Regions from separate parts of the Rhodoligotrophos appendicifer genome, predicted to be linked through region 3. Evidence: predicted binding sites of a transcription regulator. Region 3 holds the regulator's gene; each other region holds the start of a gene.
The links. The regulator LexA, encoded in region 3, represses DNA repair genes until DNA is damaged. The targets are predictions, from matches to a motif close to TGTTCNNNNTGTGTTCNG.
Positions count from the first base shown of each region.

Region 1: FKM97_RS00850 (DNA recombination protein RmuC) is a predicted target of LexA. The motif match lies at 6,596-6,613, and genes of this name have one in related genera.
Region 2: FKM97_RS26265 (ImuA family protein) is a predicted target of LexA. The motif match lies at 7,709-7,726, and genes of this name have one in related genera.

Region 1 covers NZ_VHKL01000001.1:179,112-189,491, forward strand. The annotation lists gene mutS (DNA mismatch repair protein MutS) at 1-524, shown strand, start outside; gene FKM97_RS00835 ([protein-PII] uridylyltransferase) at 603-3,389, shown strand; gene FKM97_RS00840 (AmpG family muropeptide MFS transporter) at 3,407-4,789, opposite strand; gene FKM97_RS00845 (putative glycolipid-binding domain-containing protein) at 4,877-5,422, opposite strand; gene FKM97_RS00850 (DNA recombination protein RmuC) at 5,438-6,562, opposite strand; gene def (peptide deformylase) at 6,701-7,219, shown strand; gene fmt (methionyl-tRNA formyltransferase) at 7,237-8,163, shown strand; gene FKM97_RS00865 (NifU family protein) at 8,186-8,743, opposite strand; gene FKM97_RS00870 (hypothetical protein) at 8,933-9,616, shown strand; gene FKM97_RS00875 (EF-hand domain-containing protein) at 9,670-10,380, shown strand, end outside.
Region 2 covers NZ_VHKL01000004.1:273,530-283,909, reverse strand. The annotation lists gene FKM97_RS10780 (tripartite tricarboxylate transporter permease) at 1-548, shown strand, start outside; gene FKM97_RS10775 (MFS transporter) at 749-2,005, shown strand; gene FKM97_RS10770 (error-prone DNA polymerase) at 2,095-5,403, opposite strand; gene FKM97_RS10765 (DUF6504 family protein) at 5,413-6,924, opposite strand; gene FKM97_RS26265 (ImuA family protein) at 6,905-7,696, opposite strand; gene exbB (tonB-system energizer ExbB) at 7,983-8,969, shown strand; gene exbD (TonB system transport protein ExbD) at 8,975-9,424, shown strand; gene FKM97_RS10745 (polysaccharide biosynthesis/export family protein) at 9,750-10,349, shown strand.
Region 3 covers NZ_VHKL01000005.1:405,908-416,287, reverse strand. The annotation lists gene FKM97_RS13805 (molybdopterin molybdotransferase MoeA) at 1-1,177, shown strand, start outside; gene FKM97_RS13800 (hypothetical protein) at 1,189-1,854, opposite strand; gene FKM97_RS13795 (DUF4212 domain-containing protein) at 2,018-2,275, shown strand; gene FKM97_RS13790 (sodium:solute symporter family protein) at 2,288-4,114, shown strand; gene FKM97_RS13785 (YggT family protein) at 4,186-4,539, shown strand; gene lexA (transcriptional repressor LexA) at 4,748-5,455, shown strand; gene FKM97_RS13775 (ComEC/Rec2 family competence protein) at 6,377-8,602, opposite strand; gene gltX (glutamate--tRNA ligase) at 8,742-10,169, shown strand; gene gltA (citrate synthase) at 10,344-10,380, shown strand, end outside.

The DNA of each region.
Region 1 (10,380 bases), on a different contig from region 3:
TCCTGGACGAGATCGGTCGCGGCACGGCGACCTTCGATGGATTGTCGATTGCCTGGGCCTGTGTGGAGCATCTGCACGAGATCAATCGCTGTCGTGCGCTGTTTGCGACCCATTTTCATGAACTCACCGCCTTATCCGAACGCCTGCCGAGGCTTGCAAACGCCACCATGAAAGTCCGCGAGTTCCAGGGCGAGCTGGTCTTTCTTCATGAGGTGGGCCCTGGAGCTGCCGACCGCTCCTATGGCATTCAGGTGGCCAAGCTCGCCGGCCTGCCAGCGCGGGTCATCGAGCGTGCCGCCGAGGTGCTGAAACTGCTTGAGAAGAGCGAGCGGGCAACGACACGACGCGGGGTCATCGACGACTTGCCTCTATTTTCCGTGGCTCGGGCGGCCCAGCCGCCAGCAAATGGCGGTTTTCGCGACAGCGCAATCGAGTCTCTGATGCGCGAGGTGCATCCCGATGATCTCACGCCACGGGAAGCGCTCGATCTGCTCTATGAGCTGAAGGCGAAGCTGGGCAGCTGAAGGCCCGTGCATGATGAGGACTTGAGGCCTATATAGCCGCCCATGGACAAGCTTGCTCAGCAGCCCCGGCAGGAGCCGATGGAATTGAAGCTGCGTGTCGCCGACGCCGATGCGTTGATCGATGGCGTCCGGCTGCGCCGCGAGCTGACCGAGCTGTACCGCCAGCACGAGGGCGATGACGCGGCAATGCGCCGGGCGCTGCTTTCGGCGTTGAAACAGGCTTTGCAGCAAGGGCGCCGGGAAGCCGAGCGGCGCCTCATGGAGGATGGCCGGGGAACGATCTGCGCCCGCAACCTGGCCTATGTGCAGGACGAGGTGATCTGCGCCCTCTACGACTTCACGGCCATCCACATCTATCGCGCCCGCAATCCGTCATCCGCCGAGCGGATCTCGGTCGTGGCGGTGGGAGGCTATGGCCGCGGAACGCTGGCCCCGGCCTCCGACATCGACCTTCTGTTCCTGCTGCCATACAAGCAGACGGCATGGGGCGAGAGCGTCATAGAATACATGCTCTACGTTCTGTGGGACCTGGGCCTCAAGGTCGGCCACGCGACCCGCAGCATCGATGAGTGCCTGCGCCTGTCGCGCAATGACACGACGATCATGACAGCCATCCTCGAGGCGCGCTTCATCTGGGGCGATCGCTCGCTATTCGAGGAGCTCGAGGGCCGCTACCGCAAGGAGATCGTGGCGGGTGGAGCCGCCGCCTTCATCACCGCCAAACTCGCCGAGCGCGATGCCCGCCACGCTCGGGCGGGCAATTCCCGCTATCTGGTCGAGCCTGACGTCAAGGATGGCAAGGGCGGTCTTCGGGACCTGCACACTCTGTTCTGGATCGCGAAGTTCCTCTATGGCACCGGCTCGCCCTCCGGCTTGGTCAGTGCGGGCGTCTTCACCCGCTCGGAAGCCCGCCGCTTCCGAGCTCGCGAGGACTTTCTCTGGGCCGTCCGGTGCCATCTTCATTTCATGACCGGAAGAGCCGGCGACCGCCTGACCTTCGACCATCAGGCCGAACTTGCGGAGCGCCTCGGCTATCACGCCCGCGGACGACTAAAGAGCGTCGAGCGCTTCATGAAGCACTATTTCCTGGTGGCCAAGGACGTGGGTGACCTCACCCGGATCTTTTGCTCGGTGCTGGAGGCCCAACAGGTCAAGAAGATCCCCACCATGAGCCGCATGCTGCAGAAGCTGCGCCCTCGCAGCGCAAGCCCCTTCGGCGACAACGCCGATTTCAAGCTCGATGTGGGTCGGATCAACGTGACCGATGAGACGGTCTTCGCCAGGGATCCGATCAATCTCCTCCGCCTGTTCCAGTTGGCGGAAAAGCACAACGTCCTGATCCACCCCGATGCCCTGAAGCTCGTCCGCCGCTCCCTGAGCCTCATCGACGAGGACGTCCGCAAGGATCCGGGGGCGAACGAGCTGTTCATGGAGATGCTGACCTCGCCTCGCGATCCCGAGACGATCCTGCGCAAGCTGAACGAGGCGGGCGTCTTGGGGCGCTTCATCCCCGAATTCGGCCGCATCGTGGCGCTGATGCAGTTCAATATGTATCATCACTACACCGTCGACGAGCATCTGATCCGCGCCGTCGGCATCCTCTCCGAAATCGAGCGTGGCGCTCTCGGCAGCGACCACCCCCTGTCCCACGACATCATCCGCAACATCCAGAACCGGCGCGTGCTCTACGTCGCGGTCTTCTTGCACGATGTCGCGAAGGGACGTCGCGAGGCGCACTCCTCTGCCGGCGAGCGCATTGCCAAGCAGCTCTGCCCGCGCTTGGGCCTGACGGCGGCCGAGACCGAGACGGTGGCCTGGCTGATCCGCAATCATCTGGCCATGAGCGATTACGCGCAGATGCGCGACCTCAATGATTTCAAGACCATCCTCGACTTTGCCGCCATCGTGCAGAGCCCGGAACGGCTGAAACTGCTGCTGCTGCTGACCGTGGTGGACATCCGCGCCGTGGGACCGGGCGTATGGACCGGATGGAAGGGACAGCTCCTCCGCACCCTCTATTTCGAGACGGAACCGATCCTGACCGGCGGCCATGCAAGCATCAGCAGGGCGGACCGGCTGGCGGAATCGCACCGGATCTTCAGCGGCGCCATCGCCGATTGGCCCGACCGCGAGCGCCGGCACTATATCGATCGCCATTACGACGCCTATTGGCTGAACGTGGATGCCGAGCATCATGTGGTTCATGCCAATCTCATCCGCAGCGCGGAGGCTTCAGGAAAGTCAGTAGCGACCCATGTGCGCACCGACGCCTTCACCGCAATCACCGAACTGACCGTCTTCGCGCCCGATCACCCCCGCCTCCTGGCCTTGCTGACGGGCGCCTGCGCCGTCGCCGGCGCCAACATCGTCAGCGCCCAGATCTTCACCACCACTGACGGCATGGCCCTCGACACGCTCCTGATCCAAAGGGAATTTGTCGAAGAGGAGGACGAGCAGAGGCGAGCCGAAAAAGTCACCTCCATGATCGAGCGTGCCCTGGCCGGCAAGGTCAACCTCGCCGAACAGATCGCCCGCAATACGAAAGGCCGGGGCCGCTACAGCGCCTTCAAGGTCGAGCCGCAGGTGATCATCAACAATGACTCCTCCAACCGCTTCACGGTCATCGAAGTCAACGGATTGGACCGGCTGGGCTTTCTCTATGACCTCACCGAGAGCCTCTTCCGCCTCAACCTGAACATCGGCTCCGCGCAGATCGCAACTTTCGGAGAACGCGCGGTCGACGTGTTCTATGTCACCGACTTGACCGGTGCGAAGATCACCAACAGCGCCCGCCGGGCAACGATCACCCGCCACTTGCTGGCGGCCATATCCGGCGAGAGGGCCAAACTGGAGAGCGCGAAATAGCCGACGGGCGCACCCTGTCAGCGGTCTTCTGCCTCAGGCTTTCGTCCCAGTCCCTCAAAGTGCCCTTTGCTCTGCAGCCAAGCCAAAAGAGCCAGGGCGGGCAAGGCGGCAACCGCTGTCAGCATGAAGAACAACACCCATCCGGTGGCCTCTGCAATGAAGCCGGAGACCGAAGCAAGGACCGTCCTGCCGACAGCGGACAGAGCGGAAAGCAGAGCATATTGCGTCGCCGTATGCAGTGGACTGGTGCAGAGACTGGAGAGATAGGCGACGAAGATCACCGTCCCGATCCCGCCGGTGAAATTCTCGACCGAAATGGCCACGGCCAGGGCGGTGAGATCATTGCCCACCCAGGCAAGCCATGAGAAGACCAGATTCGACCCCATCTGCAGGAAGCCGGCGATCCACAAGCAGGTCACCATAGGCAGCGCGCGAGCGAGAAAGCCTCCGGCAAATCCGCCAGCGAGGACGGCGAATAATCCGACGCCCTTCACGATCGTGGCGTAATCCGCCTTGTCGAAGCCGATGCGGATGACGAACGGCCCCGTCATGACCCCGGCAAAGGCATCGCAGAACTTGAACAGAAGCACGAAGAGCAGGATGGCGACGACATACGGCTTCGACAGGAAATCCGTGAAGGCACCATAGGCGGCGCTCCAGAGCTTCAGGATGGGATGGCCCTGCTCTGCTTCGGATGCTGCCGCCTCCGCAGCCGCGGCTTCCTTCGACGCAGGAGGCTCGGTGGCCATCAACGAGGCTCCGATGCCGACGCAGACGAGAGCCGCCATGGCGGCATAGCCGTAGAACCAGACGATGTCGGAAGAAATGCCGCTCCGCTCGAGCCACTCGACCAGGATGAGAACGAAGGCTGTGGCGACCAGCATGCCCACACGATAGGCGGGCACGAAAACCGCCATGCCGGGCGCCTGCTGGTCTTCGTCCAGGCTTTCCACACGGAAGGCATCGATCACCGTATCCTGGGTGGCGGACGCGGCTGCCAGGATCACCGCGCCCAGAGCGACGAGAACGGGAGCGGCAACAGGATCCTGAGCGCCGAGAAACAAGATGGCGGCCATCAGCACGATCTGCGACAGGATCAGCCAGCCGCGCCGTCGGCCCAGCAGACGCGACAGAACAGGGACGTTCCACGCATCCACGATGGGCGCCCAGAGAAACTTGATAGTGTAGGGCAGGCCGACAAGCGAGAACAAGCCGATGGCAGCCAGATCAACACCCCTATCGGTCATCCAAATCGCGAGCGTCGAGCCGGATAGAGCCAAGGGCAGGCCGGAAGAGAACCCCAGGAACATGATGGTCAGGACACGCGGCTCGAGATAGACGCTCAGCGTTCGCCGCCAGCGGTCCCGCCAACCTTCACCTGCCAACTGGCCGACACTCATGGTGCCTCTGTCCCTCAAGCCGAAATCTACCGATTCGCAATCAGTGACCTTACAGGCATGACGAGTGTTGGGCCAAATGGCACAGGTTCAGCCGATCCTGCGAAACAGCCCCGGATAGTGTGTCACCAATCCGAAGGCGTCCACCTCGATCTCCCGGGCGAAGCTTCCGTCGACGGCTTCATAGCGCCAGGACAGATCACCGATCCTGGTATAGCGCTGCTCATCGAGCGACACTGTGAGATCCGGAACGCTCACGTAAGCCGCTCGGATCACCGCAGCCTCACCGCGGGCGAGACCCAGCCGTCGAATGGGCAAGCTGTTCGTGAATGGCGTTGCACTCAGGTCCGCGTCGATGGCGCCCGCCAGAGCGGACAGCGGCGTTCTCGTCCCGGTGGTCCAGTTTCCGGCGCCATCGCTCCGCAGCGAAACCGACAGCTCGCTGCCGATGATCCGTGCATCCACGCTGACCACGCTCCAATCGGGACGGCAGCTGATGCGGTAGGACAGCGCGAAAGATTCGCCTTCTCGCCGCGCGATGATCACGCTTTCGATATGGATGCCGCTCCCGGTCTCCGACAGTTTGAGATGCTCTAGGGAAGCGCCGTCGCAATCGATCCACCGTGCCGTGATCATGGGCTTGCGCCTTGACTATTCCCCGGCCGCGAGTCGCGGTACCGGGGGTGTGAGGGCCTCAGGGGCCTGGAGATCCATCTGTTCGATCTTCAGCCCTCTCTTCGAGATTTTGTCGGAGGAAATCAGGATCTTGTCGATATCCGTAGAGGCTTGACCGAAATGCTTTTGAAGGTCGAGCACCCGGTCCTGAAGACGCCCGACATCCTCGAGTATGGCCGAAACCTCGCCCTTGATGAGCCCGGTCTGCTCGCGCATTCGGACATCTTTGAACACCGCCTGCAGGGTCTGGACGACGAGCATCATGATGTTGGGCGAGGCGATGATCACCCTGGATCTGTGCGCGCGCTGGATGACGTCCTCAAAATGCTCGTAGAGGTCTGCGTAGAGCGATTCCGAGGGGACGAACATGATCGCAGTGTCATGTGTCTCTCCGGCAATCAGATATTTCTGGGCGATATCCCGGATATGCTTGCCCACATCCTGGCGCAGACGTTGGGCCGCAGCGCGGATTTCCATGTCGTCACGGCCGGCCTTGAGGGCATTGAAAGCCTCCAGCGGAAACTTGGCGTCGATGACCAGCTTCAACCCGGTCTCTGGCAGGTCGACCAGACAATCCGGACGCATCCCGTTGGAGAGCGTCCCCTGCATCCGGTAGGCGTCCATGGGCAATCCGTCGCGAATGATCGCCTCCATTCGCGCCTGTCCGAAGGCGCCGCGGGACTGCTTGTTCGACAGGATATCCTGGAGACCGACGACACGCGTCGTGAGCTCGGTGATGTTCTTCTGCGCCCGGTCGATGACGGCGAGGCGCTCGTTGAGGAGGCTCAGACTGTCGCCCGTTCTTTTGGTCACCAGGTCCAGTCGCTGATCGAGGGTGCGCGAAAGATGATTTTCTCGGCTCGCGCTGGCCTCGGCGAAATGGCGTAGTTGCCCGGCCATGTCGGCGAGACGAAGCTCCAGGGCCTGTTCCCGGGCCAGACTCTGGGCATCGAACGGCAAATTCCGCCGACCGGCGCGCCATGCGAGGATGGTTATGGTGATGAGAAGCACCAACACCGAAGCCGCGATCCCGGCTGCAACTTGACCGTAAGTGATTGAGACGCCACCGAGAATGGCCAAGGTCTGGTTGGGTTCGAACATGGCGCCGACTGTACCAGATTCGCGCCAAGTGTATAGACCAAAGCAGGAACATCAGCAGCGAATATGACCGGTTTCCGCCGAAAAAGAACCACATTGACCCTTCACCGCAAGTCGCCTATCTCAGCGGTGGAGATTGATATGACCATCCGCCCGATCATTGAACTACCCGACCCATCCCTGCGCGAGGTCTCGAAGCCGGTCGCGGAGATTACGGACGAGACGCGAACGCTCATCGCCGACATGTTCGAGACGATGTATGACGCCGAAGGGATCGGCCTGGCAGCTGTCCAGATCGGGGTCATGCAGCGGTTGTTCGTGACCGATATAGCGCGGGACGAGGAGAGCCCTCAGCAGCTCGTCTTCATCAATCCGGAGATCGTCTGGTCCTCGGAGGCCGGCGAGGAATACGAGGAAGGCTGCCTTTCCATTCCGGAGCAGAAGGGCCTCGTGACCCGTCCATCTGAGGTCAAGATCACGTTTCTCGATCGTGAGGGTGCCTCGCAGGAGATGCATTGCACCGGGTTGCTGGCTATTTGCGTCCAGCATGAGTTGGATCACCTGAACGGCGTTCTCTTCATCGATTATCTCTCGCGGCTCAAGCGCGAGCGGATCACGAAGAAATTCGCCAAAGCCCGTCGCCTGGAGGGCACGAGCTGAGCGCCGGCCCGCGCAGCCTGCGCGTGATCTTCATGGGAACCCCGGGATTCTCCGTCCCGCCGCTGGCCGAGATTCTGTCGCAGGGTCATGAAGTCGTCGCCGTCTATACGCAGCCGCCACGTCCAGCCGGTCGGGGTATGGGAGTTCGCAAGTCTGCAGTGCAGAGCTTCGCGGAATCCCACGGCTTGACGGTCAGGCATCCGGCATCGTTGAAGACCGAGGCGGAACAAGCCGAATTTGCGGCGCTGAGGCCCGACGTGGCGATCGTCGTCGCCTACGGTTTGCTGTTGCCCCAAGCGATACTGGATGCGCCTGTTCAGGGCTGCCTGAATATCCACGCCTCGCTCCTGCCACGCTGGCGGGGAGCCGCGCCCATCCAGCGGGCGATCATGGCGGGAGATCCTGAAACGGGCGTGTCGATCATGCGCATGGAGGCCGGTCTCGATACAGGCCCTGTCTGTCTGTCGGAGCGCGTGCCCATCGAGGCGAGCACAACGGCAAGCGAGTTGCATGATACGCTGAGCGCAATGGGTGCCAGCCTGATCGGCAAAGCCTTGACGATGCTGAGCGAAGGCTCCCTTCACTGCACACCGCAACCCGAGGCGGGCGTCACCTATGCCCGCAAGATCGACAAGGCCGAGGCGCACCTGAACCTGGAGTTGCCGGCAGACCAGGTGTTACGCCATATCAACGGCCTGTCACCGTCGCCGGGCGCCTGGGTGATCATCGGTCCCCAGGGCGCGGCCTTCCGCCTGAAGCTGCTGAAAGCGGAAATCTCGCCGGAGAGCGGCGTGCCTGCGACAGTGCTCGACGACAGGTTGCTCCTGGCATGCGGCACGCAAGCCATACGGCCGCTCGTGGTGCAGCGCGAAGGCAAGGGGCCGATGGCATTGGCCGACTTCCTCCGCGGCACCAGCATCCAGCCCGGCAGCATGGTCCGCTAAAGTGTCGGCGCGGGCCTGAAAATCAGACCGCGCGAACTTCCTCGACTTCCGGAATGAAGTGGCGGAGCAGGTTCTCGATCCCATGCTTCAGCGTGGCGGTCGAACTCGGGCAACCCGCGCAGGCGCCTTCCATGTTCAGGAACACGACCCCGCTGCGATAGCCTTGGAAGGTGATGTTGCCGCCATCCTGGGCCACCGCCGGCTGCACCCGGGACTCGAGAAGCTCCTTGATGGTCTCGACGATCTCCTCGTCCCCATCATCGAAGAACTCGCCTTCGGTGCTCTTGGCCTCCGATCCTTCGTCGATGACCGGCTTGCCGGAGAGGTAATGCTCCATGATCACCCCGAGAATGGCCGGCTTCAAGTGCTGCCATTCACCATCCGCCTTGGTGACGGAGATATAGTCATCAGCCAGGAAGACGCCGGTGACGCCACCGACCTCGAACAGCCGGCTCGCCAAGGGAGACACGGCCGCATCGTCTTCGCTACGGAAATCCCGCGGGTCGCCGGGCAGAACGGTCCGGCCGGGAATGAACTTGAGCGTCGCCGGATTGGGGGTCGCTTCCGTCTGAATGAACATGCTGAAATCCTTGGCTTGGCAAAGTTCGGTTGCCCCTAAGATAGGAACGGCGGCGCGCGAAGTCCAGGCATAGCGGGGCCTCGAACTCTCCCGCGATCCGGTTGCGTCACAATCGAGCTCCGACCGAAATACCGCCCCCCACCAGACACATTCACCCGCTCATCTGCCCACGACAGCAATGGGGCAAAGATGAAGCCTAACCTGATCCTAAAAGGACTGATGATTGCCGCGATCACGCTGAGTGCGAGCCCGTCGCTTGGCCACGAAACCTGTGACCTGGGCACGCCCGAAGAGATCGTCTTCTACAGCGACTCTCCTGATCCGGAGCCGACCTTCTTCGAGCGGGTCGCGGGCTGGTGGAGATTCTGGTTCCACGAGCCGATCCCCAAGGAGCGCACCGAAGTCTACCTTCGGAAGTTTGCCGCCGATCCCAGCTTCACGGGAATCGAGCTGACCGGGATGGAGGTCACCTGCGGACCCGACCAGCTGACGCTTTTCAAATTAACAATGCTCCGCCAACCCAACGAGGAAATTGTATCGCATCATAAATTTGTATTTTCCAACACCATGGAGACGTTACGAAATAAACGGCATTCATTTGTCAATGAATGGGATGTTTACGGAGGCATAATATCCAAAAACACCCGCCGCTATGTTTTTAGTCGGAATGAATCAACGTTTGGAAGCTGCAGAGATGACTATAACAGTGTATACACAGTTGGTATTTGTCACTTTTACTCAAAGTTCGATAACTTGAAGATTGAAACATATATTATTGGCCAAAGACATGCCGATGATATTAGGAAAAACAAACATACAATAACAGAGAAGTTTGACTTTATTATAGATTCAATCTCAATAGACCTTAGGTAACAAGGTGTTACATGCAAACTAGTTCTAGTTATAGTAAAACTCACCACAGATCAATGACCAGTGACGAACACAAAATATTAGAATTCCTTAGTGAGAATTATCCAGAAGCTTCCTATCATTATCTATTTTCGATCACAGAAGAAACTTTTGATTCGAATGCTTGGTTTGCTCACGCCCGTTGGATAAACGCTGGAGTGGGCCCCGCGGCAGCATTTACCTACGCCAAAATACTTCATGCCTCCGTCGTTTTAGGGAGAACGTTGGATTCTACAGTCATCTCCAACGATATCCGAACTGATGTAGTTCAAAAAATACTTGATAGAAAATCCATCCCAACTCTCCATCAACTTCTTGAAAATGACGCTTCCGTAGTTGTGAACGGCCACAAAATTCCGAAACATCTCTGGGTTGGGAGGAGCATTTTATCTGAACTGTTTCTCGATGGTGATCAGGACACCTATGGCGACAACGCGAGCGATATAGCGCATGGCGTGGTGTCGGATCTTCTCGGAGGGTTGGCGGCATTCGGCCACGGCATCGCCCGGGGCCAGAGGCAAGACATTCTTCCTCAGATGATGATCGATGACCCGACCACCGAGAGCCACCATCTGGTGAAGTGGGAAAAGGCGATCGCTGAAGCTTATGTCGAAACGGGCGTGCCGCGCCCGGCCAGAGGCGACGCAAACGCAGCGCCGACCGAAAGGTCATGGTCCCAACTGATTGGCGACACTCTCGACACAGTGGAGCGCAACGTCGGCGACGTC
Region 2 (10,380 bases), on a different contig from region 3:
CCTTGGGCTTACCGGCCCATCCGGTCATGGCGCTGATGATTGGCGCCTTTATCGTTCAAGGCATAACACCTGGCCCCAACGTCATCCGCGATGAACCGGCACTGTTCTGGGGAGTGATAACCTCCATGTGGATCGGCAACCTCATGCTGGTCCTGCTGAACTTGCCCTTGATCGGCATCTGGGTGCGGATGCTGACCATTCCCTACAATTACCTGTTTCCGGCGATCATCGCCTTCGCCTGCATTGGCGCCTATTCCTTGGACTTGAACGTCTTCGACATCTACATGATCGCCGTCTTCGGCATTGTCGGCTACGTCTTGGTCAAGCTCGGCTGCGAGCCGGCGCCTTTGCTGCTGGGATTTGTTCTCGGTCCGCTGCTCGAGGAGCACATGCGCCGGGCGATGATCATCTCGCGCGGCGATCCCATGGTCTTTCTTGAACGGCCGATCAGCGCCGGCTTGCTGGCAGCCGCCCTTGCTGCCTTGGCCCTGACCTTCCTGCCTTCGATCGGCAAGAAGCGAAAGGAAGTCTTCGTCGAAGAGGATTGACGCCGGACAGGCTGTTGCTGAGTGTCCACACCGCCGCCGTCTTCCGGCGTCAGACTGCGGCGACAAATGGTAATGCGCCCCGAGGATGGTTATTTTCGGGGGCTCCCGTCGGTTGCGAGACGGTACCGATCGATTCGTGGACAAGATCATCAATGGTCAATGCCGGGAAACGCCAAGCGAGCCGCTCAGCATTCCGTTGGGTGATTGTAGCGCTTCTGTTTCTGGTGGTGATCATCTCCAATATTGATCGTGCCGCCATGGCCTTTGCCATTGATGCCATCTCCTTCGAAATCGATCTGGCTCAAGACGAGGTCGGGATCATACTCGGTGCCTTCGGTCTGGGTTATGCGATCACGACCTTGCTCGGTGGAGTGGCCGTCGACGCTTTTGGGGCTCGATTCGTGATGTTCATCGCCATGCTGGTCATGGTCGCCGCGATGTCCATGGCTGCTCTCGCGACGTCGGCAACGACACTGATCCTTTCGCAAGGTCTTCTCGGTTTGGCCGCCGGACCTCTGTTTCCCGCCCTGACACGGGCGATCGCAGACTGGCTTTCGCCGCATGAGCGGGGAACTGCTTTGGCTTATTCCCTGGTTGCCTTGCCGATCGCCTTGGCAGTCAGCGGACCGCTTCTCACCGTCATCATGGCGCTTGCCGGCTGGCGGCCGATGTTTTGGGCATTGGCCATCGGCATAGGCCTGTGGATACCGGTGTGGATGTTGTTTTTTCGCGACGATCCGCAACGGTCGCCATTTGTAAGCCAATCCGAGCTCGAGCATATTGGCCGAGATCGGGCTTCCCATCGCTTCGTTGGCGTACTGGCTCCCGGTCGCCACGATTGGCTCTTCGTCCTCACCAACCGAACATTGCTCGCCAATGCCTGGGCTTTCTTCGTGTTCGGCTATTTCCTCTTCTTTTTCCTGACCTGGTTGCCGACCTACCTTCGCGCGGCGCATGGCCTAAGCCTTGATCAGGTAGGGTTGTTCTCCATCTTGCCGTGGCTCTGCGCGGCAGTGCTGCTTTGGGTGTTCGGGCTCTTGTCGGACTTTCTGCTGCGTCGGACGGGGCGGCTTCGCATTGCTCGATCCCTGTTGATCGGCTCAACCCAAGCCGTGGCGGCCCTTGCAGTATTGCCGATCGTCCTGGCCAGCGACATATACTGGACCATTGGCCTGATTTCGGTTGCTGTCGGCTTCAGCTTGGCCGCGAACACCGCTTTCTATGCGACTGTGATCGACATTGCCTCGAGGCGTGCCGGGGCGGCTCTCGGCGTGATGTACACGGCTTTCGCCCTGGCGGGCGCGATAGCGCCCTATCTCACGGGGCGGATCGTCGCCATGACCGGCCGTTTCGACGGCGCTTTCTGGTTGTTGGCAGCACTGTCCCTGTCTTCGGTCATCATCGTCATGGTGTTTCATCAACCCGACGACACCTTGCATCGGGCCCGGCACCGCTGACCTCACCAGACGAAGCTCTCGGCCATAGGCGCCAATGCAATTCCCCGCTGGACACAAGTGATTGATTACAAGTCTTTTAGGAGGCCACTTCAGTGGAAGTTGCGTCCCTTTGGCATCGCTTGCCTGGCTGTGATCTGCCGTGGAGCGGGGGGCGAGAGGTCCGGGGTATTGGAATGTCCTGGACGTTTCTCGCGGGAGTAGACCGGCCTCTTCGATTCATCGGGCGGCATGCGGGAATCGAGAGTGGCGGCGCCGGCGACGACGGTGTCGAGGAGAGGGCTCAGGTCCTCGAGCCGTTCGGCAATGAGGTGAATGACGCCGCTGGCGCTTTGGAGCCTCCCCGTGACGCCGACGAGGCGGCTGCCGAGAACCATGGGCCGGAATTCCTCGAATATTTTCGGCCAGACAATGACATTCGCCCAGGCCCCCTCGTCTTCGATCGTCATGAAGATGACCCCCTTGGAGGTGCCTGGACGCTGACGGACGAGGACCAGCCCCGCGATCGCCATTCGCCGGCCATTGGCGAGATGCGGTAACATCTCGCAGGGGGTGATCTTGCGCCGATGGAGCTCTGACCTCACGAAGCTTACGGGATGAGCCTTCAGAGAGAGCTTGAGATGCCGGTAATCCTCAATGACCTGCTCTCCGAGCCGCATGGGCGGAAGGTTGACGTCGGGTTCGATCTCACGGCCTTTGGCAGCCCGGAATAAGGGCAAGTCATCCTTATCGCCCGCCCGGTTGAGGCCTCGGATGGCCCAAAGGGCTGCGCGCCGGTCGAGGCCGAGGGAACGGAAGGCATCGGCATCGGCGAGCTTTTCGAGTGTTGCTGGGGAGAGACCCGTCCGGAGCCAGAGATCGCGAAGGGAATCATAGCCTTCCCCGCGAAGCTCCACGATCTTCTGACCCTCGTCCCAGGAGAGACCATGGACTTGGCGCAAACCCAGCCGGACGGCATGGGAGGAGAGGATGTCACCCTTCATGTCGCCATGTCGGGGGTGGAGCATGATGGGCGCCTCGGACACTTCGAGATCATGATCCCAGGATGAGGTGAGGATATCGACGGGACGGATTTCGATGCCGTGTTCTTGCGCATCCCGGATCAGTTGGGCGGGAGCGTAGAAGCCCATGGGCCAGGAATTCAGGAGGCCGACGGCAAAGACATCCGGATAGTGGCATTTAATCCATGCCGAGCAATAGACGATAAGGGCGAAACTCTCCGCATGGGAGCGAGGAAAACCGTAGGAGCCAAATCCCTCGATCTGCTTCCAGAGACTGTCGATGAAGACGGGGTCGTAATTCTTCTCCTTCATCCGGTTGACGAGCTTGTCGTGAAAGCGTCCGATCGTGCCGACATTGCGGAAGGTTGCCATGGCACGTCTCAACTGGTCGGCCTCTGTGGCTGTAAAATCGGCGGCGACCATGGCGATTTGCATGGCCTGCTCCTGGAACAGCGGCACGCCCAAGGTCGGCTTTAGGACCTCCTCCAGCTCTTTGGAGGGATAGACAGGCTGCTCCCCGCTCTGCTTCCGTTGGAGATAGGGATGCACCATGCCGCCCTGAATGGGACCAGGGCGGACAATGGCGACCTCGATCACCAGATCTTCGAATTTATCAGGCTTGAGCCGCGGCAGCATGGATTGCTGGGCGCGGCTCTCAACCTGGAAGACGCCGATCGAATCCGCGCGCTGCAGCATGGCATAGACGCGTTCATCATCCCCATCCGGCTCACTGATCTTGCTGAACGAGCGACCATAATGCTCATTCAGAAGGGTGAAGCATTTCTTGATGGCAGTGAGCATTCCCAGGGCAAGAATGTCGACCTTGAGCAGTTTCAGCGTATCCAGATCGTCCTTGTTCCATTCGACGATGGGCCTGTCTTCCATGGCTGAGCGGGTAACCGGCACCAGTTCATCAAGGCGGCTATGGGTGATGACCATCCCCCCGACATGTTGGGAGAGATGGCGGGGAAAACCGATCAATTCACGGGCCAATCGGAGAACCTGAGCCAGCCGCCAGTCGCTTGGATCCAGCCCGAGCTCCCTGACCCGTTCCTCCGCCACGCCCTCGGCAGACCAGCCCCACACGGTTCCTGCCAGCGCGGCGGTGGTGTCTTCGGAAAGGCCGAACACCTTGCCCACTTCCCGCAGGGCGCTGCGGGTCCGATAGGTGATGGTGGTCGCTGCCAAGCCGGCCCGCGCACGCCCATATTTACTGTAAACATATTCGAGAATTTCGGGCCGCCTTTCATGCTCGAAATCCACATCGATATCCGGGGGTTCGTTGCGGCTTTCCGAAATGAAGCGGGCAAACAGGAGCTTGCTGGTGGCCGGGTCGACTTCCGTGATTCCAAGACAGAAGCACACGGCGGAATTGGCGGCCGACCCTCGACCTTGGCAGAGGATCTCCCGTCTCTTGGCCTCGCGGACAATGTCGTAGACCGTCAGGAAATAGGGCGCGTAATTCAGATCGGCGATGATGCTGAGCTCATCTTCGATGGACTGGCGGACGCTCTCGGGAATTCCATCTCTATAGCGCCGGGCAGCACCTTCCCATGTGAAAGCGATGAGGGCGTCCTGTGGCGTGGCGAAACCTTCCCGGGTCTCGAGGGGATAGTCATATTTGAGTTGATCCATCGAGAAGTCGAGGCGCGAGAGAAAGCTGATCGTTTCAGCCACCGCCTCGGGGAAGGCGCGAAACAATCGCCCCATTTCTTGGGGATATTTGAGATGTCTTTCCGCATTGGCCTCAAGCCGCCGCCCGGCCTGTTCCAGGGTCACATGGTCCCGGATGCAGGTAACGATGTCCTGCAGGGGGCGCCGGTCGGGATGATGATAGATGACATCGCCAATGGCGATCAGCGGGATCTTGTGACGGTGTCCGATGTCTCTAAGCCGCGACAATCGCCGGGAATCGTCTCCCCGATACAGCATGGAGGCTCCGAGCCAGAGATGGCGGGGAGCGGCCTCCGTCAGCGTCTGGGCAAGAGTTTCGAAGGAGCTCCCAATCCGCCGAGGGGGGATGAGGATTAAGCAGAGGCCTTCGACCCAGTCCAGGAGATCGGGCAGAGTGAGCCAGCACTGCCCCTTGACCGCCTCCTCCCGAAGATTGCCATGGCTGAGCAGTCGGCATAGGCGTCCATAAGCAGCTCTGTCTCGGGGATAGGCGAGAATGTCGGGTGTCCCGTCGACGAAGACCAGCCGGCAACCCACGGCCACGTGCCCCCCATGCTCTTGGGCAGCGCCATAGGCGCGGACCGCACCGGCAAGGGTGTTGCGGTCCGCGATGCCAATGGCGGCAAGTCCAAGATGATTGGCCTGGACGACATATTCCTCTGGATGCGAGCCGCCGCGGAGGAAGGAGAAATTCGTGGTGACGGCAAATTCCGCATAGGCACTCATGGGCGCGGCTTAGGCGAAAAATCCATGCAGAAACCAGCGTGGTGTCGGTGTTCCTCGTTCATAAAGTCCTTCTCGGAACAACCAGAAGCGGCGGCCATCAATCGTCTCGATACGAAAGTAATCGCGGCTGGGTGGTGGAGGGCCGGAACTCGCCCACCATTCCAGCGAGATCCTCTCCGGCCCCTCGACCTGCGCGATTCGATGCGTGACGTGCCGCCATCGAAACTGCGCGGGCGGCCCGTCGGGCACCGTGGCGACAACATCGATTGCTTCAGGCTTTTCCAGGAGACGGATCGGTCTGAGAGGCGCGTTGCTGTCCTGCCAGAAACCATCACCCCCCACGTGAGATGCAGGCGACGCTTTGTTCTGCACCGGCACCATGGCGACGGCCCGTTCCGGGATATGGCTGTCCTGGGCGATGAATTCCGTGAGGTGATCGGATCCAAACCGGCTGTTGAGGCGATCGATCAAGCCTGCAAGGTCGGCCTCGGCCATGCTGGCCTCGTCGAGCCCTGGTTGCACGGGCCAGAGCGCCTCCGCAACGGGAGCCGCAAGGCGGATGCCATCGAAGCCATAACCGATGTCGAGATGCTGCAGCGTGTTGATTTTCTCAGCCAGCAACTGCTTCATCAGAGCCGGGTCGCGAAGCGGCCGACTGGTTCCGATACTGATGCGCTTGACGACGCCATCCACACGAAACAAGGACAATTCGAGTCTGCGGGCACCGCATTGGTCCTCCTCGAGGCTTCTCGACAACCGTTGCGCCAAGGCACCGGCGGTTGCGAGCGCTGCGGCCTCCTGCGTGATCGGCTCGGCAAAGACCTGCTCTTCCCAATAGCGGGGAGGCAGGCGGCGGAATGCGATCACTTCCTCGCGCTGGCCCAAGGCCTGATCGAGACGCTCCATGAGCAAAGAGCCGAAGCGGGCAGTCAGCGGTGGCCGCGGCAGATCGATGATGTCGCCGATCCTGAGGAATCCCATCCGCCGAAGAGCGTCGAGCATCGGCGAGGGCAACTGCAGTCCCGCAAGCGGCAGCGGGCTTAGAGCAGCCCTGATCTTGCCCTCTGTGACAATGCCGCCTTTGCTGAACTTGGCCACCGCCCTGGCACAGGCAGCACTCCCGGCGACGGCGGCGACCGCGGTGAGTCCTGTCCGTTTGAAGCGGCCCAGAATATTGCGCCCGAGGGCGGCCTCTCCACGAAAAAGATGCGCACAGCCGGTAATGTCGAGCAATAACTCGTCCGGCGGGTAAAGGGCGACCATGGGGGTAAAGCGATCGCAGGCATCCGCCAAGGCTTCCAGCAGGGCAAGATCCTCTTGGCGATGGGGTTGGGCAACCTGAATGTCTGGATACATCGCCCGCGCATCGGCGAGCGTCATGCCCGGCTTTAAGCCGGAGGCTTCTGCGGCTTCATTCACGGCTGTTACGCGCAACGCCTGTCTCGACAACTCGGCGACAACGGTTTTTGTCGCGGAGAGGACCTCGCCCGTCTCGCCTGGCTCAGGCGGCACCGCGAGCATAAGACGGTCCGTGCTCAGCCGTGGCAGCCAAATTGCGAGGTATCTTCTCGAAGAACTCATGGCTTTCTTTGTCCCAGACGAGCGCCCATTGGCCTGGTGGTCCGGAACGATTGCGGGCGAGGATGACGTTGAAAGCTGCAGCGCCAAGCCCGCCATAGCCATCGCGAACGTCGCCCGATTGCGTCGTGACGATCCATCGTGTCCAGGCTGCGGTTGATTGGGACCCGGGCTGATGCCGGATCACGACCCCGAGGCCATCCTGCTCGCGGGCGGCCAAGGCGAGACGCCGGGTAGTGGTGAGATCGAGACCTTTGTCCTGGAAGAATTCCCCAATAACCATGGCAATCCCGGGACATTTGAGGGCCTCTTCCATAGCCCAAAGGGCATCGCTTGGCCGATCTGGCTTCAACAGGAGCAGTCGGTCGGGATCCAGCCCGAAGGCCTCGATGCCCGGTCCGTAGAGAGACCCCATTTCAAGCTGAGACAGCCGATCCTGAATCCAGAGAACCCGCCGTCCTGTCTCTGCTAGACCCCTGGATACAAAACCGAGAACGAAGCCCACCGTCGTTCCTGCGCTGGCAGTGTTGCCACTACAGGCCTCATGCACGGCCCGCCGACAGAGGCCTCCACCCAGCAAAGCGTCCAGGGAAGGAATGCCCGAGGGCAGAAAATGCTCTCGCCGGATGGGCCCCCCTCGGGAGCCTGTCCGTTCCAGCTTTGCAATTCTTCGTTGGAGGCGTGCGAACTTCTCCGCAAGCAAAGGAACAGGCACTCGCAACCTCGATGTTCATTATTTGTTCCTATGGATTCCATAGCCGCCTGCAGGAGTCAATCACCCAACGGCCAGAGCGAAGGAAGGTCCGGTCATCTGTCGCAATTCAGGGTTGTTGCCTCTTCTCCCTTTCGTCGTCATATCTGGTCTTGCGGATACTGCGGGACTTGCGGCAGAAGTGCCGCAAGGCGATTGCGCAAGCCAGCCAGCCATCCATCGGCAGTCTCCCAACACAGCGGAGGCAAGCGAGCCAGCGCTCCTTCTCCCAAACAATGGTGTGTCCCTTATGTTGACGAGATTATTTCCAAGAGCGGCGCTATTGGCATGCGCCATGGGGCTGATCCTGAATGGGTTGTCTTCCGCGGTGGCACAGCAGGCTGGCTCGGATCCTTCCTCTCCGCCGCAATCACAGGCTTTGGATCCCGCCGCGCCGTCTCCTGTGCCAGAAGGAGCGACAACCGAGCCGACGCCGTCCCAGGAAACTATTCTTGATACTGAGGATGCGGGTTCCTTCATTGCCCCCGGCGTCAACAAGGCGGCACTACCTCACGATCTTTCCCCCTGGGGGATGTTCCTGGCTGCAGACATTGTTGTGAAGGCGGTTATGGTTTCCCTCGCTTTCGCATCGGTCCTCACCTGGACGGTCTGGTTGGCCAAATCGATCGAACTTCTCGGAGCCAAGCGGCGCACGTCTCAGACGCTCGGCGCCCTGAATGATGCACGCTCGCTCCACGATGCGGAAAAGATGCTCTATCATGCGAGAGGGGCCAGCACGGACCTTGTGCGCGCTGCGCGCGCAGAACTGACCTTGTCCGATGCCTTGGCATCCGAGGGGATTAAGGAACGCCTTGCCACCACCTTGAGCAGAATAGAGGCCCGCGCAGGACGCACCATGACCAAGGGCACGGGTCTTCTCGCCACGATGGGATCGACAGCCCCCTTTGTCGGACTTTTCGGCACGGTCTGGGGGATCATGAATGCCTTCATCGGGATCTCGAAATCCCAGACCACGAATCTCGCCGTGGTGGCCCCCGGCATTGCAGAGGCCTTGCTGGCCACGGCCTTGGGGCTGGTCGTCGCGATCCCCGCGGTGATGATTTACAACGTCTTCGCCCGCGCCATTGCCGGGTATCGGGCGAGTTTGAGCGATGTGTCCGCTGGCGTGATGAAACTGGTAAGTCGTGACTTGGATCGTCAGGCTCTGAATCACACAACGCCCTCTTCGCGACCGGCGGAGCGGGCTTCCTTTGGTCGAGTTGTCCCGGCGGAGTAATCACTATGGCAGCAAGGCTGGACGAGAGCGGCGGCGATGACCTGGTGGAGACCCACGAGATCAACGTCACGCCGTTCATTGACGTAATGCTGGTTCTCCTGATCGTCTTCATGGTGGCAGCACCTCTGGCGACTGTGGATGTGCCCGTGGATTTGCCGATGTCCAATGCGACCCCTCAGCCGCGCCCGGACAAACCGGTTTTTCTCTCTGTTCGATCAGACATGTCGTTGGTCCTGGGCAATGACCGCCTGTCCCGCGATGAGCTTGCGGCGCGGCTCAATGAGGCGACACAAGGGGACAAGGAACAACGGGTCTTCCTGCGGGCCGATCGGATGGTGTCCTATGGCGATGTCATGGGGGTCATGAACGACGTCAGGCAAGCCGGTTATACCAAGATCGGTCTGGTTCAGTTGGAGGTCGTCGATCCCGCCGCGGCCGCAGCGGGCAGACAGTAAATGTTTGTTTACCCTTTTGTGAGTGCTGCTTAGTCTCGAAATCTTAGCTTTCTCTTCAGCATGACAAAGATCAGCCGACGGATGTCTCTCCGCTTTAGTTGGCCCCCTGACAATTATGTGCCAATTCGATACATCTAAGATCGCTCGATAAGCTCATATCGCGTTGCACCATGAACTCTAATATGTTCCTATAGCGCTGAGGATTGCAGGATCGTCAGTATTGATCTCATGTATGCCACATTTGTGTCCATAATGCACATGCGGGCAGGAGATTGTCCCAAAATGGGACTGACATCCTCCGGTTGGGCCACGGCGAGGGCGAGTTTTGAGTAAGGCTATTCGGGCAGCAATTGTCATGCTTTCCATGGCGTTGGCGGGGTGCATGGGCGCGGGCGGAAACCCGGCGGCATACCAGCCTACGGCCACGGCAAGCCCCGCAGGATTGAACTCGGCGGCGCCGGTGAGCCAGTCTTACCGGCTGGGTTCGGGCGACAAGCTGAGAGTAATCGTGTTCGGTGAGCAGGATTTGTCCGGCGAATTTGAGCTCGACGCCAATGGCGATTTCTCTCTGCCGCTCGTGGGTCAGATTAATGCCGGCGGAAAAACCGCGCGAGACGTCGAGCAGGCGATCGGAGCCAGACTGTCGCAGGGATACCTGAAAAATCCAAGTGTCAGTGTGGAAATTTTGAACTACAGGCCGTTTTACATTCATGGAGAAGTAAAGTCGGCTGGGGAGTATCCTTACTCCAATGGTCTTACACTTCAGGCTGCGGTCGCAAAAGCTGGCGGATATACGTATCGGGCTGATATGAGCACTGTGTATATTCGCCGAGCAAACGAATCGGCGGAAATGGCCTACAACCTAGACCGGCCGGTGAACGTCCTCCCAGGAGATACGGTGAGGGTAGGCGAGCGGTTTTTCTAGAGCCGGCGACCTCCGCGATTGTGCGATGCAA
Region 3 (10,380 bases):
GTTGCGCCAGATCCTTGCGGACGTGGTGCCCGTGGGCGAGGAGATCGTCGCGCTGGATGACGCGTTGGGGCGGACGCTGGCCATGCCGGTCATCGCAGAGCGCGATCAGCCGCCGTTCCATGCCTCCGCCATGGATGGTTACGCCGTCCGCTTCGAAGACGTGGTGGGCAAGACGCCGATGCTCAAGCTGGTGGGCCTCTCCCGCGCGGGACACGGGTTTGCCGAGCGGCTGAAGCCGGGAGAGGCCGTGCGCATCTTCACCGGTGCTCCCGTGCCGGAGGGCGCAGATGCCGTGGTGGTCCAGGAAAACGTCACCGCCGATGGCGACAGGGTGCAAGTGAACGAAGCGGAATCGCGGCCGCGCCACATCCGGAAGAAGGGGTTGGACGTCGCCCGCGGCGACATGCTGATCGCGGCGGGGACTCTGCTGACGGCGCGGCATATCGGGCTCGCGGCTTCCGCCAACCAGGCGCATCTCGCGGTGCGGCGCAAGCCGGTGATCGCCATCCTGCCGACCGGGGACGAGTTGGTGGAGCCGGGCTCGCTGCCCCGCGACGACCAGATCCTGTCCTCGAACAATCATGCTCTCAGCAGCTTCGTACGCAGTTTTGGAGGGCTGGCCGTCGATCTGGGCATCGTCGGCGACACGCTTCCGGCACTGGAGGCTGCCATCGAGCGGGGCCTCGATGCCGATGTGCTGGTCACCATCGGCGGCGCCTCGGTGGGCGATCACGACCTGGTCCAGGAGGCGCTGGTCCGATCGGGCCTGAAGCTCGCCTTCTGGCGGCTGGCGATCCGGCCGGGGAAGCCGCTGATGTTCGGCCATCTGGAGGGAAAGCGGGTCCTGGGCCTGCCGGGCAACCCCGTCTCGGCCCTGGTCTGCGCCCGGGTGTTCCTGCATCCGCTGATGATGGCGCTGCTCGGTCGTACCGCCGGCGACGATGTCGAGACCGTGCCGCTGGCGGAGGGGCTCAAGGCCAATGACGAGCGGCAAGACTATATCCGGGCGAAGCTCGTGCGGGACGCCGGCGGACGGCTCTGCGCCCGGGCCATGGAGATCCAGGACAGCTCCATGCAGCGCAGCCTCGCCAATGCCGACTGCCTGATCATCCGGCCGCCCCATGCCCCCACCGCGGAGGCCGGCAGCGCGGTGGAGATCCTGCGGCTCGACTTCTGAGTCGTTGCCGCTTAGCCCTGCGGCTTCCGGTACCAATCGGCAAGGACGGCCGGCGCATCGGTCCGGTTGCGGAAATCCTCGCGGATCTCGTTCCAGGCGAAGCGCATCGAGCTCTCGACGATCTCACGGTCGTATTTCTTCAGATCTTCCGCGATGGGCGCCCATTCCACCAGGGCCTTGGGGCTGTGCGTGAAGGCGCTGGCGCCGGCGGCGATGTTCTCCCAATGGGTTTCCGCCAGGCGCTGCTCGAACGCCGCCGTCCATGCCCGAGGTGCATCCAGATCCTGTACGCTCTCGCTGTTGTCGGCGAGCCCTGACCGGTAGCAGGCACGGGCCATCGGATCGCGGGCCGGCGCCTCGCTCCGCGAGGGCGCCACATGGGCCACCGCATGGATGGTCAGGTCGGACAAGGACGCCGCGAAGATGTTCATGTTGGCGATCCGGATGGAGACGCTGAAGACCTCGTCTTCGAACATCTTCGGATAGCCCATCCCCATGCGCTCCTTCAGATAGCCATAGAGCTTCTTCTGGGTGACCAGAGCCGAGCGGGTGCTGGCGAAGTGAAAGAGGCGCTGAACCGTGTCGATGGGTGCCGTGTCGTGGCGCGACGAGAATCCGGCTGCGAGATCTATCACCCACCTGGCAGCGTCGATCAATTGGGCCGGGATTTGCTTCATGGCTCCAGATGAAACATCGAAAACAACAATGGAATGCTACGATAGGCTTATTTGCGCAATTGAAATCCGCTTGTAATCATTGTGCAGGTACCGATTCCACTTAGGAAGCGGGCCTCGAAATGCAGGGAACACATTTGCATTTGAGAGAGGGGAGGAACATTACATGTCCAGTACAGACACTGGTGCCATGGATCGCCACTGGATCAAGACCAGAAACTTGACCTATGTCGTCCTCGCGCTGTGGGCGCTTTTCGGAATCATCATTCCCTGGAACGCTGCGTCCCTAAATTCCTTTAGTTTTCTCGGATTTCCTCTGGGTTACTACATGAGCGTACAGGGATCGCTCATCGCCTTCGTCGCACTGATCTGGATCCAGAACTGGATGCAGGATCGCATCGATGACGAATTCGGAATCGAATAGGGGGGCGGACCAATGGCTAACAACAATGAGGAAGCAGTCCGCGACAAGCGGTTCATAGACAACCTTGGGTTGGTCTATACTCTTTATACAGTCGGGTTTCTGATTTTCTTCGCCTTCATGGCGGTCCTGGAAAGTCTCGGCGTCGGCGCCGAAGTCATCGGCGTCGGCTTCCTGCTGTTCACCATCGCCATCTATGCCATCATCGGCTGGCTGTCGCGCACTGCGGAAGTGGATGCCTATTACGTGGCCGGCCGGGAAGTCCCCGCACTCTATAACGGCATGGCCACAGCGGCGGACTGGATGTCCGGCGCCTCCTTCGTGGCCCTCGCGGGCGGGGTCTATTTCGGCGGCTATCCCTATCTTGGATATATCGTCGGATGGACGGGCGGCTATGTGCTCGTCAACTCCCTCATGGCACCCTATCTGCGCAAGTTCGGCTGCTACACCGTGCCGGACTTCGTCGGGACCCGCTATGGCGGCAATACCGCGCGCCTCTGCGCAGTAATCATCCTCGTGGTCGCGTCCTTCACCTATGTGACGGCACAGATCAACGCCACCGGGACGATCGCCGCACAGACGCTCGGCATCCCCTTCGAACTCGGCGTCTGGCTGGGCCTGCTCGGCATCTTCATCTGCTCCATGCTGGGCGGGATGCGCGGCGTGACCTGGACCCAGGTTGCGCAGTATATCGTGCTGATCATCGCCTATCTGGTGCCCATCATCTGGATGTCGAACCGCCAGGATTTCGGCATCATCCCGCATTTCAACTATGGCGGTGCCCTCGCCCGGATCACCGAGCTGGAGGCCCAGTACGGCCTGGCACCGGCGGCGCAACCCATCCCCGGCCTGTCGGTCCTGGTGAACCCGCAGAACAACCCAGCGGGCAATGGCTGGGCCATGGTCTCACTGGCGATCTGCATGATGGCGGGCACCGCTTCGCTGCCGCATATCCTCATGCGCTACTTCACAACGCCAACGGTCCGCTCAGCCCGCCGCTCGGTCGGCTGGTCGCTCCTGTTCATCTTCCTGCTCTATTTCTCGGCGCCGGCCCTGGCCACGCTGACGAAGCTGCAGCTTCTGGATCCCACCTTGGCAACCTCGGTCATCGGCAAAGCCTTCGCCGACGTCTCGAACCTCGAATGGGTGAAGCATTGGAGCTCCGTCGGCATGCTCGCGGTCGTCGACCAGAATGGCGACGGCATCGTGCAGCTGAACGAGTTCTTCATGCGGCCCGACATCGTCGTGCTCGCCACGCCTGAAATTGCCGGCCTTCCCTATGTGATCTCGGGCCTCGTGGCCGCGGGTGGCCTTGCGGCCGCCATGTCGACCGCGGACGGGCTGCTGCTCGCCATCGCCAACGCACTGTCGCATGATCTCTACTACAAGATCATCGATCCCAAGGCCGACACGCGCCGGCGCCTGATTGTTGCCCGCGTGCTGCTGCTCTTCATCGGAGCCGCGGCGGCGTTCATCGCTTCGCTCAAGCTCACCGGGATCCTGGGCGCCGTGGCCTGGGCCTTCGACTTCGCCTGCTCGGGACTGTTCTTCCCCCTTGTGCTCGGCATCTGGTGGAAGCGGGCGAATGCTCCAGGGGCGATCGCCGGCATGGTCGGCGGCTTCGTCGCCGGATCGCTCTATCTGTATCTGGTCTTCAACAAGATCATGACGCCCTGGCTCGGCATCGACGACGTCCGCTTCGGCATCGTCGGCATGGCCGTCAGCCTGGTCGCCATGGTCGCGGTCTCGCTGATGACGCGAGTGCCGTCCAAGGAGATCCAGGACATGGTCGACGAGGTCCGGATCCCCGGCGGCCGCACAATGCTTGCAGCCGGACACTAAACGGCTTTATGCAATGACATGGGGGGCGGGATCTGATCCCGCCCCCCGCTTGCATCTTGAGGCGGGGATCCTTGGAACACCTCATCACCATCCACCCGCTCTGGGTCATCGTGGTGGACTATGTCCTCGGTCTCGTCATGTGGACGCTGATCGGCCGGGCCGCCATGAACCTCTTCCTGCGGGAGGATTCCGAATTCTTCTTCATGCGGGTGTTCGTGCGGGCCACAAATCCCCTGCTGCGCGTCTTCCGCCCCATCACCCCCGCTTTCCTTGTGGACCCGCTGGTGCCGCTCTACGTGGCGTGGTTCTTCTTCATGATCCGCTTCTATCTGATGCCCTGGCTGCTGGGCTATTCGGTCATGGGCATGCTCTCCTTCCCGCTCGAGAGCGACATCGCCCAGTTCATCTACAAAGTCTTCAACTGAAGAGCCTCTGAGCCACGGCTGTGTTCCGCGGCGAAGCCGACCGAGCACTTGCCGTCCTGCGGGAGCTTGAGTGATCGGGCGTCCTTAATCCTGCTTTAACCTTGCTGAACATATATAGAACGCCTATAAAGGTTTCGTCTTTGTTCTCCCTTGAGTCGGGCCTCGAAAAGAGGCTTGCGGCTCCGGGCCAAAAGTAGGCCGATCCGATATGCTGACGCGCAAGCAACACGAGCTGCTGATGTTCATCCACGAGCGACTGAAGGAGGCCGGCGTGCCGCCATCGTTCGAGGAGATGAAAGAGGCGCTCGACCTGCGCTCCAAATCGGGCATTCACCGGCTGATCACCGCTCTCGAGGAGCGCGGATTCATTCGCAGACTGCCGCACCGGGCTCGGGCGCTCGAGGTCGTGCGCCTGCCCGAATCCTATAATGGCGGACTTGCGTCGGCGCCGCAGCGGCGATTCAATCCGAATATCATTGAAGGGTCCCTGGGCAAGATCCGCCCCATGGCCGCGGGCGACACTGGCAGGGCCGAGCCCGCGATCGTGCCGGTGATGGGACGCATCGCGGCCGGCGTGCCCATCGATGCCATCCAGGATCACACCCATAATATCAGCGTCCCGGCCGACATGCTCAGCCCCGGGGAGCATTTCGCCCTCGAGGTCAAAGGCGATTCCATGATCGAGGCCGGCATTCTCGATGGGGACACGGTGCTGATCCGACGCGCTGATCAGGCTAATAACGGTGAAATCGTCGTCGCGCTCGTCGACCGCGAGGAAGCCACCCTGAAGCGCCTCCGCCGTAAAGGCGATTCGATCGCGCTGGAAGCCGCCAACCCGGCCTATGAAACGCGCATCTTCGGTCCGGATCGCGTGAAGATCCAAGGCAAGCTCATCGGCCTCATCCGCCGGTATTGAGAAGCGGCTGGGGGGCTGAGAGGCGGCCAACGAAGCCTGCCGATGCTCCGCAACGCCTCTCCGCTGCGCTGCCGTTTTTTGGCGGCGGAGCCAACGGTGAATCGTCGACAGCGGCGCGTTCGCTGTGCCGGTGGTTCGTGATGCCGGGCCTTCGCGTGGCCGGTACGTTAGCGTGGCCGGTGCGCTGTGAAAGCCGGTGCGCTGTGAAAGCCGGTGCGCTGTCATTGCCGGTGCGCTGTCGTTCCCAGCGGTTCGCCTTGCCTGCGGTTGGCGTTTGCGTAGCCTTGCGGATTTGCGGATCGTCCGTCTTGAAGGACGCTTGACTGCGCCTCCAGCGTCCTGGCGGCCTCAGCGGCCTCAGCGCCCCGTCGTCACCACCGACCTGGTTCTCCAAGCCGGCGTCGATCATCCCTTCACGTCTCGGGCGCGGGATGGCCGGGTCGGGTTTCAGACAACTTGCCAGCAGTTTCAAAACGCTGCTCCCATCGTTGACCGGTTCGGTTCCCCTGGCTAAGCGATGCTGGTCGCGGGGCCTGAGCTTCGCTCGCCGCGGTCTCAAGGGTGTGGGCATGGACTTTCACGGCACTGGTCCCACGGCTTGGCGCCCGTAGGCGGGACTATCGGCCGCGCTCAATATCGACCTTTGCCACGCGCGCCGTGGGCCTGAGCAGAACTCGCCGCGGGCCTCGGTTGCTGCGGGTACGCCGTAGACGGCTCGGTCCACGAGGATTGGCGGTGCCGGGTGGGTCTTCAGCTGCTCTCGCCGTGGGCCTTCCGCGCGCGCCCTGGGCCTGAGCAGCACCCGCCGCGGGCCTTGGTGGCGACGGGCGCTCCCTTGGCCGCACGGTCCACGGGGCTCGGCCGCGCTGGTTTGAATCTTGGAGGGCTCGCCCCAGGGCTTACCGGCGCTTGGCGCGGGCGTTACCGGCGCTTGGCGCGCTGGGCCTCGATCACCCAGGGACGGTTGCCGCTTTCGCTTCGTACCGTTTTCACCCGAAGCCGGCCGTCGCCGTCCAAATCAAGCTGATGGGCACCGCTGCGCATCAGGGCTCGACGGTCGATCACGATCTTCGGCGTCGCACAGGGCCGGTCGACGGGGAAGTCGGTAATGAGGATGGCAGCCCGCCGGCATTCCTCGTCCAGGGCCGCGCGAGACTTGACGACGGATACGGGCAGGACTTCCTCCAGGGTGCCGACGCAGGCCTGGGCATCGCAGGCAAATCCCGATCGACGTGCCGCTGCAGCGGGAGAGGCCGCGTCGCCGTCGCGCGCCAGCCATTGTCGGGCCGCGAACGTCGCCTTGCGGGCGTCGCTGAGCACAAGGAGGCCTTCGGAATTGCGAAGGGCGACCACTTTGCCCTCCCCGTCGATCACCATGGCCGGGTGGGAAGGAAAGGCTGCGACAGCAAAACCGGCCACGGCGATCCCGATGCCCGTATAACGCAGCCCCGTGCGGCACAGCAGGAGCACCAGGGCTCCAGCGCTGATCATCATGATGGCCGACAGAGGCATGGCGGGGACGATGCCTTCCGCTCCCGGCAGGGAGGAGACCCATCGGGCGATGCCGATGAGCAGGTCGATTCCGATCCCTGCCGACCATAAGGGCCAGTCATGGAGACCAAAGGGCATCAAGACCAGGCTCAGCAGCAGCATCGGCATGATGAGGATGCCGATCACGGGCGTCGCCAGAAGATTGGCGAGCAAAGAGTATGAGGCCAGGCGCTGGAAGTGATAGGCGGCCACCGGTGCCGTCGCCAGGCCGGCGGTCAAGGTCGTCATGACGGCCGCACCGGTCGCTCTTTGGGCAAACCGCACGGAGGCGCCGACCGGCGTTTTTGGGCCCGAGCCCGTCTCGTCGCTCGAGCGGTTTTCATACAAGGCTGCGAACATGGCCACCAGGGCCATGACCGCCAGAAAGGACAGCTGAAAGCTCACCGAGAGGACCGCCTCGGGGGCGAGGATCAAAACCAGGATGGCGGCCAGGGCCACATTGCGCATGGAGATCGCAGGACGATCCAGCAAGATGGCGAAGAACATGATGGCGATCATCACGAAGGAGCGCTGGGTGGCGACATCGAAGCCGGAGATCAGGAAATAGCCCGAGGCGGTGACCAGGGCCGCCGTCGCCGCGATCTTCTTGACGGGAAGGCGGATCGTCAGCGCGGGCCACAGGGACAGGAGGGCGCGGACGAGCCAGAAGGTGGTGCCTGCGATCAGGCTCATATGCAGGCCGGAAATGGAGATCACATGGGACAGGCCGGAGATGCGGAAGGCTGTGGTCACGTCCTTCGGGATGCCACTGCGATCGCCGATCACCAGGGCCACGGCCATGCCGCCGCTGGGGCCGGGAAGAACCGTCCGGATCGCTGCGGCGATGCTGCCGCGAAGAGTCTCGATGGCGATGCGGAGGCGTTGGCCGAATAATGGGTCGTGCGGAATGGTCTGGATCTCGCCATAACCTATTCCCGTCGCCCCGACGCCCTCGAACCAGAGGCTGCGACCGTAATCGTACCCCCCGGGCACGGTCGGCCGCGGCAAGGGAAAGAGCTTCGCGGACAGGCTCACGCGATCGCCGGGACGGAGGGCTGCGCCATTGCGGCCGACAGCGATCCGGATGCGCGCCGGTGCCGGATTGGCCCTCAATCCCTCGATCTGGACGATGTCGAGAATGGCCATCCGCCGACGACCGGGCTCGCCCTCCACGAGCTTCACGTCTCCCGTCACCTGAACGGTGGCGGTCGGCCACAGCAATAAGGGCGTGTCCAAGGCCGCGCTGCGCATGAAGGCCATGGCGAAGCCGATGCCGAGGCAGGCGAGGAGGAAGGCCGGGGTCGCCACCCGATGCCAGATCAGGGAAACCGCGATGCAGCTCGCCGTGAGCAGGCCAGCGAGGCCTAAAACCAGAAGCCCGGGATCCTCATCCAGAGCGAAGAAGCCGGCAATGCCAAGGCCCAGAAAGACGGGGCACCAGAGAATTGTCCCGGCGCGCTCGCGGCGCAGCGCATCGGTCAGGATCCTCCCGTCCCAGGATGGCAAACGGCGGATGAATTCGGCGACGCGATCCCAGCGCCGCCCCTGCCGCCAGGGAGGCCAATGCCACCCGAAAGGACGGTGCCATCCTGAGGTCGATGAGGTCTCAGTCGACACGAAAGCCCCCGCGGCGTGCGATGAGTTGGCGCGCCCGTGCCGTGCCGCGTGAAATTTGGAAAGTCACCCGGCTCATGGTAAGGGCCCCTCCCAAACATGCTATTCTGCTTCCCCTGCTCCTGCACCGTCGGATCTTCACATGTCCACAAGCGTCATTACGCGTTTTGCCCCCTCGCCCACCGGCTACCTCCATATCGGGGGCGCACGCACCGCCCTGTTCAACTGGCTCTATGCCCGCCACACCGGCGGCAAGATGCTGCTGCGGATCGAGGACACGGATCGGGAACGGTCGACGGACCAGGCCATCTCGGCGATCTTCGCCGGCCTCGAATGGCTCGGCCTCGACTGGGACGAGGCGCCGGTGTTTCAGTCGAAGCGGGTCGACCGCCACCAGGAAGTCGCACACGAGATGATGCGCAGGGGCTGCGCCTATTTCTGCTATGCCAGCCAAGAGGAGCTGGCGGAGATGCGGGACAAGGCCCGCGCCGAGGGACGGGCGCCGCGCTATGATGGCCGGTGGCGCGATCGCGATGCCAGCGAGGCTCCCGCAGGCGTGAAACCCGTGATCCGCCTCAGGGCGCCGCTCTCAGGGGAGACGGTCATCGACGATCAGGTGCAGGGCCGCGTGGTCTTCCCGAATAGCGACATGGATGATCTGGTGCTGCTGCGGTCCGACGGCACACCCACCTATATGCTGTCGGTGGTGGTGGACGACCACGACATGGCGATCACCCATATCATCCGCGGTGACGATCACCTGACCAATGCCGCCCGGCAAAGCCATATCTACGCCGCCATGGGCTGGACGGTGCCGAGCTTCTCGCATATCCCGCTGATCCACGGACCCGATGGTGCGAAGCTCTCCAAGCGCCACGGGGCGCTGGGAGTCGAGGCCTATCGGGACATGGGATATCTGCCGGAGGCCATGCGCAACTATCTCGTGCGGCTCGGGTGGAGCCACGGCGATGACGAGATCTTTTCCACAGAGCAGATGGTCGAGTGGTTCGGGCTCGGCGCCGTCGGCCGATCGCCGGCGCGGTTCGATTTCGCCAAGCTCGAAAGCATCAATGGGCATTACATCCGGCACATGGACGATGCCGCCCTGCTCGAGGCCCTGATCGCCTTTCTGCCCCATGCCGCGGGCGGAGAGGCCATGCTGGCCAAGCTCGACACCTCGCTGCGGGGCAAGCTGCTGGCGGCCATGCCCGGTCTCAAAGAACGGGCAAAGACCCTGGTAGAACTCGCTGCAAACGCCTATTTTCTGTTTGCAGAGCGACCTCTGCCGCTGAACGACAAGGCGGCCGAGTTGCTGGACGACGAGGCTCGGCGCTTGATCGCAGCTCTGGTGCCTGCGCTGGAGGCGCTGCCGGACTGGGAGGTTCCGTGCCTGGAGGCGGCGGTCAGGGCAGTGGCGGAGGAACGCCAGGTGAAACTCGGCAAGGTCGCGCAGCCCTTGCGGGCGGCGCTGACGGGGTCGAATATCTCGCCGGGGATCTTCGACGTGCTCTGGGTGCTGGGACGGGACGAGGCTTTAGGACGGTTGCGAGATCAAGTCGTACCTGCCTAAAATCTAGGCAAAATTCCACGGTTGCCAGAGCTTGCGGCAATCTGCGGATTGGAGTAGCGAAGACGGATACGGGCGCCGTCACGGTGAAGTGTCGGAGTGATTTGTCTGCTTGCGGCAATGCACTCTTTCTCCGATCCTCCGTATCATATCCGGAAATGACAAAGGGCACGAGCCATGGACGAGCACGTCAAGAACCCGACCGCCAGCCTGA